One region of the Endozoicomonas gorgoniicola genome, then DNA from elsewhere that is predicted to be linked to it. Evidence: predicted binding sites of a transcription regulator. Region 1 holds the regulator's gene; each other region holds the start of a gene.

What was found. The regulator FNR, encoded in region 1, switches genes on or off when oxygen is low (the NO sensors DNR and NnrR bind a similar motif). The targets are predictions, from matches to a motif close to TTGATNTANATCAA.
Region 2: nagE (N-acetylglucosamine-specific PTS transporter subunit IIBC) is a predicted target of FNR. The motif match lies at 1,489-1,502, and genes of this name have one in related genera.
Region 3: NX722_RS17235 (histone deacetylase family protein) is a predicted target of FNR. The motif match lies at 1,504-1,517, and genes of this name have one in related genera.

The regions. Positions count from the first base shown of each region.
Region 1 is NZ_JAPFCC010000001.1:517,960-521,241, forward strand. Features, by position in the region: gene NX722_RS02375 (TraR/DksA family transcriptional regulator) at 20-355, shown strand; gene NX722_RS02380 (hypothetical protein) at 356-889, opposite strand; gene NX722_RS02385 (adenine phosphoribosyltransferase) at 1,022-1,564, opposite strand; gene fnr (fumarate/nitrate reduction transcriptional regulator Fnr) at 1,669-2,427, opposite strand; gene hemN (oxygen-independent coproporphyrinogen III oxidase) at 2,750-3,282, opposite strand, start outside.
Region 2 is NZ_JAPFCC010000001.1:5,919,629-5,922,910, forward strand. Features, by position in the region: gene nagE (N-acetylglucosamine-specific PTS transporter subunit IIBC) at 9-1,385, opposite strand; gene nagB (glucosamine-6-phosphate deaminase) at 1,812-2,633, shown strand; gene nagA (N-acetylglucosamine-6-phosphate deacetylase) at 2,617-3,282, shown strand, end outside.
Region 3 is NZ_JAPFCC010000001.1:3,776,674-3,779,955, reverse strand. Features, by position in the region: gene NX722_RS17245 (OprD family porin) at 1-1,197, shown strand, start outside; gene NX722_RS17240 (hypothetical protein) at 1,246-1,416, opposite strand; gene NX722_RS17235 (histone deacetylase family protein) at 1,687-2,721, shown strand; gene NX722_RS17230 (hypothetical protein) at 2,830-3,057, shown strand; gene NX722_RS17225 (ISL3 family transposase) at 3,230-3,282, shown strand, end outside.

The sequences.
Region 1 (3,282 bases):
CAATGTTCAGGGGATTTTTATGAGTGATTACAAAAAGTTGAGAGATTGGATGCTAAACCGCCGGGAAGCACTCAATGAGCGGTTGCATAGCATCAAAAAAGACGTCACTCGCAAAGCCAGTGCAGACTGGTCTGAGCAGGCTCAGGAGCGGGAAAATGATGAGGTTATTGATGCACTGGGGAATGAGGCCAGAATTGAGCTGAATAAGATCAATCTGGCTCTGGATCGAATGAATAATGATGAGTATGGTTATTGCGTCGTCTGTGGTGATGAGATCGCCTCCGCCCGATTGGGCGCTATGCCTTATGCCGATCTTTGCATCAAGTGTGCAGAAGCGCGTGATAGTCGTAGTTGATTAAAGACTTCGAATGACGGCTGTCGCCTGATTTTTACTGGCCTGGCTGGTTTCCCCTGTGATCAGCCTTTCATAACTGTCTACAAAGCTTTGCACTGACCCCGGGTTATGCCGGTGGAAATAGTTGTGCCACAGTTTGCCCAGTCCTTTGATATCGTCTTCTGGTAAGGAATGAATGCTTTTTTCAGTCCGGCAATAGATCAGCCATGCAATCGCCGTTGCATAGGACAGGTTGGTGGCCAGTTCATGGTGAGGGTGACACAGAAATTCTCTCTGGCTGGCCAGGCCTCTGACCAGGCTCGACAGTTCTGACCTTTTTGCCAGGTAAAAGTCCCAGATATTCCGGTGCATTCGGGGAGAGATATGATAAATCCCCAGAGCCCGATGATGATCCTGTTTGATATGAAACCCCAGCTCTGACTCTCTGGCCGCTGTTCCCAGCAACAGGTTTTCGGCGGTTGGGCTCCACATTTTGAGATGCTTCAGGGTGGGACGGACAACGTAATGGCGCAATTCCTTTGCACAAATTCCCATACCTTGATCCTTCGTGAGGTTTAATACTCGTTTTATCGTATCACTGGCTTAATACTGAAGCATCTGCCATTTTGGAAATAATCTGTAAGAGATGCCATACAAAGAGGAGCTGCTGACTCACTCTAACAGAGCTTATTCCCCTTCAAAGGCGCACAACGAAAAGGTGGGAACGCCTGCATTTTGCAGACGACGGGAGCCGCCAAGGTCAGGCAGGTCCATAATCGCTGCCGCCTCAATGGTTCTTGCGCCCAGTTTTTCAATGAGCTGAACCGCAGCCAGCAGAGTGCCACCCGTTGCAATCAGGTCGTCAACCAGTAAGACCCGGTCACCTTTTTGCAGGCTGTCGGCATGAACCTCCAGGCTGGCTGTTCCATACTCCAGATCGTATTCTACCGAGATGGTTTTGGCGGGCAGTTTACCTTTTTTGCGAAACAGAACCAGAGGCTTGTTGAGTACATAGGAAAGGTTGGAGCCGATCAGAAAGCCCCGTGCATCCATTGCACCAATATGGCTGAAATCCAGCTCCATGTAACGGTGGATAAAACTGTCCATCACGCCACGCCAGGCTTTTGGGTTTTCAAAAATGGTGGAAACATCCCGGAACAGAATGCCTGGCTTGGGCCAGTCGGGAACAGTACGAATCTGGGACTTGAGATAAAAATCGTCGATGATCATGAAGTGGCAACCATATGCTGTGAAAGTGCTGATCATGGCTTGGAGAAAACCACTGCCGTACGGTGCCATCGGACTGTACGACAGTGTGAACAGGTTACATCAAATCAGTTTATTGCAATGATCTGTTCAATATCAGCGGCTTTTCCGCCAGCCAGAGAGCATAGTTGAACTGCGTCACGAATTTCAATTTCCTTGCCAACAGCCGAAATCAGGCCGTTTTTCTGGAAACGAGTGAAAACACGGCTAACCGTCTCTACTGCCAGACCCAGATAGTTGCCCATCTCGTTACGGGACATGGACAGTCTGAAAGACTGGGATGAGAAACCACGACGACGGAAACGGCTGGCAAGATTGATCAGGAATGTAGCGATACGCTCGTCTGCATTCTTCTTGGACAGCAGCATCATCATTTGCTGGTCTTCCCTGATTTTTTTGCTCATCAGGCGCATCAGGTGACGACCCAGCTCCGGGAATTCGTCAGACAGCATTTCCAGCTGCTCAAACGGAATCTCACACACCATGGTGGTTTCCATGGCCTGGGCGGAGACCGGATACATGTCAGTGTCCATACCGCTCAGGCCGAGGATTTCGCTTGGCAGGTAGAAGGCAGTAATCTGTTCTTCACCTTCGTTAGTTGCTGTGTAGGTTTTGATAGCCCCGGAACGCACAGCGTATACGCTGTCGAACGGGTCTCCTTCCAGAAACAGGTGTTCCCCTTTTTTCAGCGGGCGGCCGCGTTTTATGATTCGATCCAGATTGTCAATGTCTTTCACGCTCAACGCCAGCGGCAGGCACAGAGAGCTGAGACTGCAATCCCTGCATGCCACATGGCTTGGTTGTCGGACGTTGGGCTTAGACGTCATTGAGTGCCCTCAAGGTCTTAAATGCAAAACGCTGACTATTGTATGGAAAATATTTGGAAAGTGTAAGTGCGGTGTTGACTTACGAATGTTGATATTGATTGTTTTTTGAACTTAATTCGGTAAGTCGCATTATGTTGCGGCTGATAGCTGGTCTTATTAGTGAATGCTTTGCCCTTTTTCTGGGTTTGAGCAGGGTGTTTGCGACTTTTTATACGACGCCCTTTAAGAAGCAGGAGTTTCATTGTTGTTGTCGGCTTATTGAGCACTGCACAGATCAGAGTTAGAGCGACTAACCTCTGATCTATGTAAAAGGATATCCAGATTAAATCACTTTAGAAAAAAGCTTCGTGTTTTTTTGCTCCTGATAATACCGGTCAAACACCATGCAGATATTTCGTATCAGCAGTTTGCCTACCGGTGTGACTTCCAGAATTTCGGGTGTTATGACGATCAGACCATCCTGTGCCAGTGGTTTTAAGTTGATCAGTTCAGACAGAAAGTAGCTGGGAAAATCAATAGAATATTGCTGCTCAATTGTTTCTGGTTTTAGTCTGAAATGGCAGATCAGCTCGTTGATGACACTCTGACGAATCTGGTCATCTCTGGTCATTTTCAGACCGCGCTTAATCGGCAACTGACTTTGCTCGATAGCAGACTGGTATTCAGCCATATTTGTATAGTTCTGGATATAGGTGTTGCCTACCTTGCTGATAGAAGAGATGCCCATACCTATCAGGTCACACTGGCTGTGTGTGGTATAACCCTGAAAGTTGCGATGCAGCGTGCCGTCTTCCTGTGCTACTGCCAGCTCGTCATCGGGTAGTGCAAAATGATCCATGCCGATGTAAACATAGC
Region 2 (3,282 bases), 5.4 Mb from region 1:
TCTATTGATCAACTCAGTCGCTGGTTGATCTCGCCGGCAATAATCTCGGCCTGTGGTCCGAGAATAACTTGCAGGCTACTGCTGCTCAGGCGAACAACACCTTTCGCGCCCAGTGCTTTCAGACCGGCTTCGTCAACATTGTTGGAGTCTTTCAGCGTCAGTCGCAGACGGGTAATGCAGGCACCGACTTCTTTCAGGTTTTCCTGTCCACCCAGCAGGGCGATGTAGCGTTCAGCTCGTCCGGACTGTTCCATTTCAACGGTTTCTACTACTACTTCTTCATCCTCACGACCTGGTGTTTTCAGATTGAAAGCTTTGATGCCAAAGTAGAAGGCGCAGAAGTAGATAGCGGCAAAGGCCAGGCCGATCATGATCAGGGTGACAGGGTTAGTGGCCAGTCCCCAGTTCAGCAGCAAGTCAAACGCACCCGCCGAGAAGCCAAAGCCGTGCAGTACGCCCAGGCTGTTAGTGACGACCAGAGACAGGCCGGTCAGTACGGCGTGTACCGCGTAAAGGGCTGGAGCCAGGAACACGAACATAAATTCGAGTGGCTCGGTGACGCCGGTCAGAAACGCTGTCAGGGCAACAGAGAACAGAACGCCACCGACTTTTGCACGGTTTTCTTTATGTGCGGTCAGGTACATGGCAAATGCAGCGGCTGGCAAGCCAAACATCATGACCGGGTAGAAACCTGCCATGAACACGCCCGCAGTCGGGTCGCCAGCAAAGAAGCGGGGCAGGTCGCCATTGACAATTTCGCCGGCGGCGTTGGTGAATTCACCCAGACCAAACCAGAACACAGAGTTCACAACATGGTGCAGGCCAACAGGGATCAGGCCACGGTTAAGAACACCGTAAAAGAACTGACCAACAGGGCCGGATTCTGATACGGCCAGTGCAAACGAGTTAATTCCGCTCTGAATGGAAGGCCAGATGTAACCCGCAAGAACGGAAACAGCCAGTGCGATCAGACCTGTCATGATCGGCACCAGTCGTTTACCTCCGAAGAATGCCAGGTAGGAAGGCATTTCGGTGGCGTGGAATTTATTGTAGCTGTGTCCGGCAATAATGCCGGCAATAATGCCGCCGAAGAAAGACATGTCGATACTTTCATCGATAGTTTTGGCAGCGGCCGTCAGAACAAAGTAGCCAACAGCACCCGCCAGAACGGCGGAGCCAGCGTCGTCTTTAGCAAGCCCACAGGCGATACCCATGGCAAACAGAAGTGGCAGGTGGCTGAAAATAGCGTTACCGGCTTCTGCCATAAAGGCGATGTTGAGCAGGTCAGGCTGTCCGAGGCGTAGCAGCATGGCAGCAACAGGCAGGGTGGCAATGGGCAGCATGAGCGCCTTGCCTAACCGCTGCATGTAGTTGAGGATATTCATGTGGATGTCTCTGTGTTGGTTTTTTTCAGCGTGAGGATTAAGGTTGATCATAAGGATATATTTTACAATGTAAATTAATCCTTACCTTTTTCTTTTGGGGGTTTTGATTTATATCAACTTGGGGTCGCTTTTCGCTTTTCGCTGTCCGCTGCCCGTATCCCGAATCCCGAATCCTGTGTCTCATATGGTTGCTTTGCGGTAGGTGAAGGTTTGTTTTTTAAATTATTTTTCATTGAAAAATAATTATTCTTGCTGCATCCTTTGTCTGGCTCTTTTTTTAACTAAGGGTGGCAGCAAACAGAAATATACCCTGCTTTTAGCTACGGGCTACGGGCTACGGGCTACGGGCTACGGAGTTCGGAAAGCGGAAAGCGGAAAGCGGTATATTCCAGCCCCCCCTCAACCTTCACGGCAAGAGAAACGCTTATGCGCCTTATTCCTTTGCAGACATCCGAAGAAACGGCCCACTGGACAGCAAGATATATTGTCAACCGTATCAATAAGTTCAACCCAACCAGAGAGAGGCCTTTCGTACTGGGCTTGCCAACGGGTGGGACTCCGGTTGCAACCTATAAGGAGCTTATTCGACTTTACAGTAAGGGTGAGGTCAGCTTTAAACATGTTGTCACTTTCAACATGGATGAGTACGTTGGACTGCCTGCCGGCCATCCGGAAAGCTACCGTCAGTTTATGGAAGAACAGTTGTTCAGCCATATTGACCTGCCCGCTGAAAATGTTCATTTTCTTAACGGCAACGCCGAGAATCTGGAACTTGAGTGTCAGTCTTATGAAGAAGCCATTCTGTCCTATGGTGGCATTGAACTGTTCCTTGGTGGTGTAGGCCGGGATGGACATATTGCATTCAATGAGCCGGGCTCATCACTGTCATCCCGCTCTCGTATCAAAACACTGACGGAAGACACCCGTCGTGCTAATGCCCGCTTCTTTGATGGTGATATCAGTCAGGTGCCAAAGCTGGCTTTGACCATGGGGGTTGCTACCTTGCTGGATGCCAGAGAGGTGATCATTCTGGCCACTGGCGCGGATAAGAGTCGTGCTGTTGAGGCGGCCGTTGAGGGTTCTGTTAACCATCTCTGGACAGTCTCTGCCATGCAGCTTCACCCGAAATCCATAATGGTCTGTGACGACGCTGCCACCATGGAGCTGAAGGTTAAAACGCTTCGTTATTTCCAGGATATTGAAGCGGTAAACATCAAGGAAGTCAGTCGTCATGTTCATACCCGGTAAGTCTTCCCGATACGCCCTGACCCATTTTACTCTGCCAGCCCATATTACTGACTCCGGGTTGGCAAATATCAGGAGTATTGTGGTCAACGAGGGGTTGATAGAGCAGGTCAGCACGGAGTCGTTTGCTGATGAGAATATCGAAACGGTAGACCTTAACGGGTATACGCTGGCTCCCGGTTTTATTGATCTGCAACTAAACGGCTGCGGTGGTGTTCTTTTTAATGCGGATATCTCAGAAACGACTCTGGATGTTATGCATGCCACGAATTTACGGTTTGGCTGCACCAGCTTTCTGCCGACGTTGATCACATGCAGTGACAGCGATATGAACAAGGCCATCGAGGTGGTCAGGTCTTACAGGGAGAAGCACCCGGAACGAGTTCCCGGGCTTCATCTTGAGGGGCCTTATATCAATAGGCTGAAAAAGGGTATTCATGATGAAAATCATATACGCCCGCTTTCATCGGACAGGGTGGATTATCTCTGCGAAAACGCAGATGTTATCGCCATGCTGACTCTGGCTCCTGAAGTCTGCGAGCCTGCGCATATCACCCGGCTAAGTCAGGCGGGTATTGTTGTTTCCATTGGGCATAGCAATGCAACGTTCCATGAGGTTCGTGCAGCCGAACAGGCAGGGGCCAGTTTTGTC
Region 3 (3,282 bases), 3.3 Mb from region 1:
GATTCAACAGCAGGAGCCTGGACGGGCGGTCTCTGGATTAATCTACGTTCGGGCTATCTGGCAGATATAGCAGGTGTGGGTGCCAGCTTTTATGGTGTCACCAAATTCTATCAGCCAAAAGGAAATACCAGTTCATACCAGTTGTTAAATGATGACAATAAAGGTTTCAGTAAGCTTGGGCAGGCATACCTGGAAATAAAATCACCCTCGACGTATAAAAACCGGTCAGCCAGCTTTGTTGTAGGGAGGCGGGAATTTCGTAGTGGGTTAATCTCGGCCTCCAGCTCAAGAACGGTTCCCAGTACATGGTCAGGTTTTCAACTCAATGGTGCCATTGAAAACCTGAAAGTGGGGGGAACCCTGGTTAATCAAATATCACTAAGGAATCAGGCTGGGTTCCATGACCTGAACAACTTTTCCGGACAGAAAATTGATTACATCATAGGTGCTGAAATTACCTATGTACTTCCGCTTGCCCATGAACGTGAGGTGAGGTTTAGGTACCGCAATGCTTTTGCGAAAGATTTTTTACAGGCGCACAACGGTGATATTTTATTCACAACCCCTGCGGGACTGAATCGCAAGGTCAAACTGGGAGTTAGTTATTATCAAAGCCAGAAAGATGGTGATCTCTGGCAGGGTAAAGGCTGGGGCGGTTCGCCGTTATTTGATGACAAGGCCAGTGTGATCAATGTGCATGGGGATTTGATTGCTGGCGCATGGTATTTTCGTGCAGCCGTCAGCCATTTCAGGGCACCTTCCAGCGTAAAGTCTTCAGTCTCTGGTTATACTCAGCCCGGCGTTTATTATTATGACCTTGGCGCAAATACTCACGGAGCCTGGGATATTGGCACTTCCGGTTTTGCGGAAGATATGTTGTACGACGGGGAAACAGCATGGATGACGGGTGTTGCCTATAGTTTTTCAGAATCGGTGTTTAAAGGGCTGGAGGTCGGTTACGCATTCCACTACGGCTCTGGCATGAAGGTTGGTATTCCCGAAGGTCGAAAAAAATCAGTTGCAGAACGCGAACATGACATATATCTGATTTATGCGTTTCCTGAGACTGTATTGGCAGGGTTGAAATTCAAGCTGAAATATGGACATTACCAAAATGACCGGGCGTTACGGAAGGCCATTCAAAAAGAAGAGAGGGATCTACGCGTCTGGCTTGATTATAACTTTTTGCTTTTCTGATCCCTGACCGGCAGGCTGCTTTTGTTGAAAAAGCAGCCAGATGCCGGTTTACCTTGTCTTAGAGTTTTTAATGGCCGGCTTCACTTTTGATGAGCAGGCGTTGGTCTGGTGGATGGCTGCCAGAAGAACCGGGTCAAGGGCATCGGGTACTACGCCCGGTGTCTGCCTGGTTTCTTTTGGCACGTGTATCGTTCGATGATCATCAGTTACAAATATCATTTTTTTATCTCCTCCTATCCTGATAAATAGTGTAATTACTGAGTAAGATGGTAATTAATACGTATTAGCCGCTAAAAAGCTTTACAGTTGATCCAGGTCAACTTCTGCCATCTGAAAAGCTTTGCAAAAAAAAAGCCATTGTGGTTGGTAGTCTATTTATTGTTCACATAAAACCTTCCCAGCCTTTTATAATTTGCGTTGCTTGATGCATTTTTCCATGTGCTGACTATTTAGAGGTCAGCGACATGTCAATGGTTCAGGAGAACGTCGATGCTGACCATTTACAGTGAACAGCAAAAGCTGCACAACCCGGCCAGAGAGTTCCTTGGGGGTGACCTGGTGCCTTACCTGGAATCTCCAAAACGACTGGATTATGTTCTGGAAGCCCTGCAGGACAATAATCTGGGACGAATCGAATGGCCGGAAAGTTTTTCAACCGGGCCTATAGCCAGAGTGCATCGACCGGATTATATCGAGTTTCTGGAAACCGCCTGGCAACGCTGGCACCAGACTTATCCGGAATCCACCCAGGCATCACCTTATTGCTTTCCCCACCGTGGGCTCAGGCATGTGGTGCCGGAACAGATTGAAGGCGCACTGGGGTATTACTCCATGGATCTGACGGCTCCCGTTGTTGAAGGGACCTGGACAGCCATCAGGGCATCGGTAGATTGCGCTCTGACCGCTCAGAAAAGGGTACTGGACGGGGAGCCGGTCGCCTTTGCCCTTTGCCGGCCACCCGGTCATCACGCGTCAGGGGATTTAATGGCTGGTTACTGTTTTTTTAACAACGCCGCTATTGCTACCCAGGCTTTTCTCGACCAGGGTGCTGACAAGGTGGCCATACTGGATGTTGACTATCACCACGGTCATGGCACCCAGGCTATTTTCTATTCCCGCAATGATGTGCTTTTTGCTTCTCTTCATGCTGATCCCCGGCAGGACTATCCTCATTATCTTGGTCACGAGGATGAAACTGGCGATGGGGCGGGGCTGGGTTTCAATCTGAACCTCCCTCTACCGCTGCATGTTACAGGCTGGGCTGAATACCGCAGGGCTCTGGAGGTGGCTCTTGGGCGAATCGGCGAGTTCGAGCCGGACTATCTGGTGGTGTCTCTGGGACTTGATACCTATGAACGAGACCCTATCTCTTTTTTCAACATTACTACTCCGGATTTTTTGGAGCTGGGACATTGTCTGGCCGCTTTGAAAAAGCCAACCCTGTTTGTTCTTGAAGGAGGCTATGCCCTGGAAGTACTGGGTAATAATACCGTGGCAGTACTGGAAGGATTTTCCGCTTTCTGACGGGTGGTTTCTGACAATTTTCTCAGTCTAAAACTTTTGTCTATATAGGAAAGGGTGAGAACTGTCGATAGAACCCATGCAATTCTCCTAATTCACTGGAACACGTTTATGACACAGGATATACCACCAAAAGGCAGGGCTGAATGGGCGGAGTTGGTACAGGGTCAGCACAAAATGGACAAATTTGTTCTTCAGTTGCAGGTCGATAAAGTTCAAAAGGGTATGGAATCTGGCGATATCACACAGGAAGAAGCCATAGATTACCTTTACGAGTATTTTTCCAAATACCCCAAAGGCTTTGTCAGTGACCTGAAAGTTGTGTTCAAAACATGGTGAACACCTTTTCTAAAATGAATTGGATTGAAAAACGAATCTGAAAAGTAGACAGAACGAAAGAATAAAAGGAGGGGCTTTTACAGGTTGGCTGATGGAAAATGAGGGGTTGCAACAGAAATAGCCTTTCAGGAAAGATTGATTTGAACAGATCAAAATTTCTGAAGGATCAGACATGTGTACAACACCCTCACTACGTCCTATGTTCGCATTTCCCGGCTGGGTAAT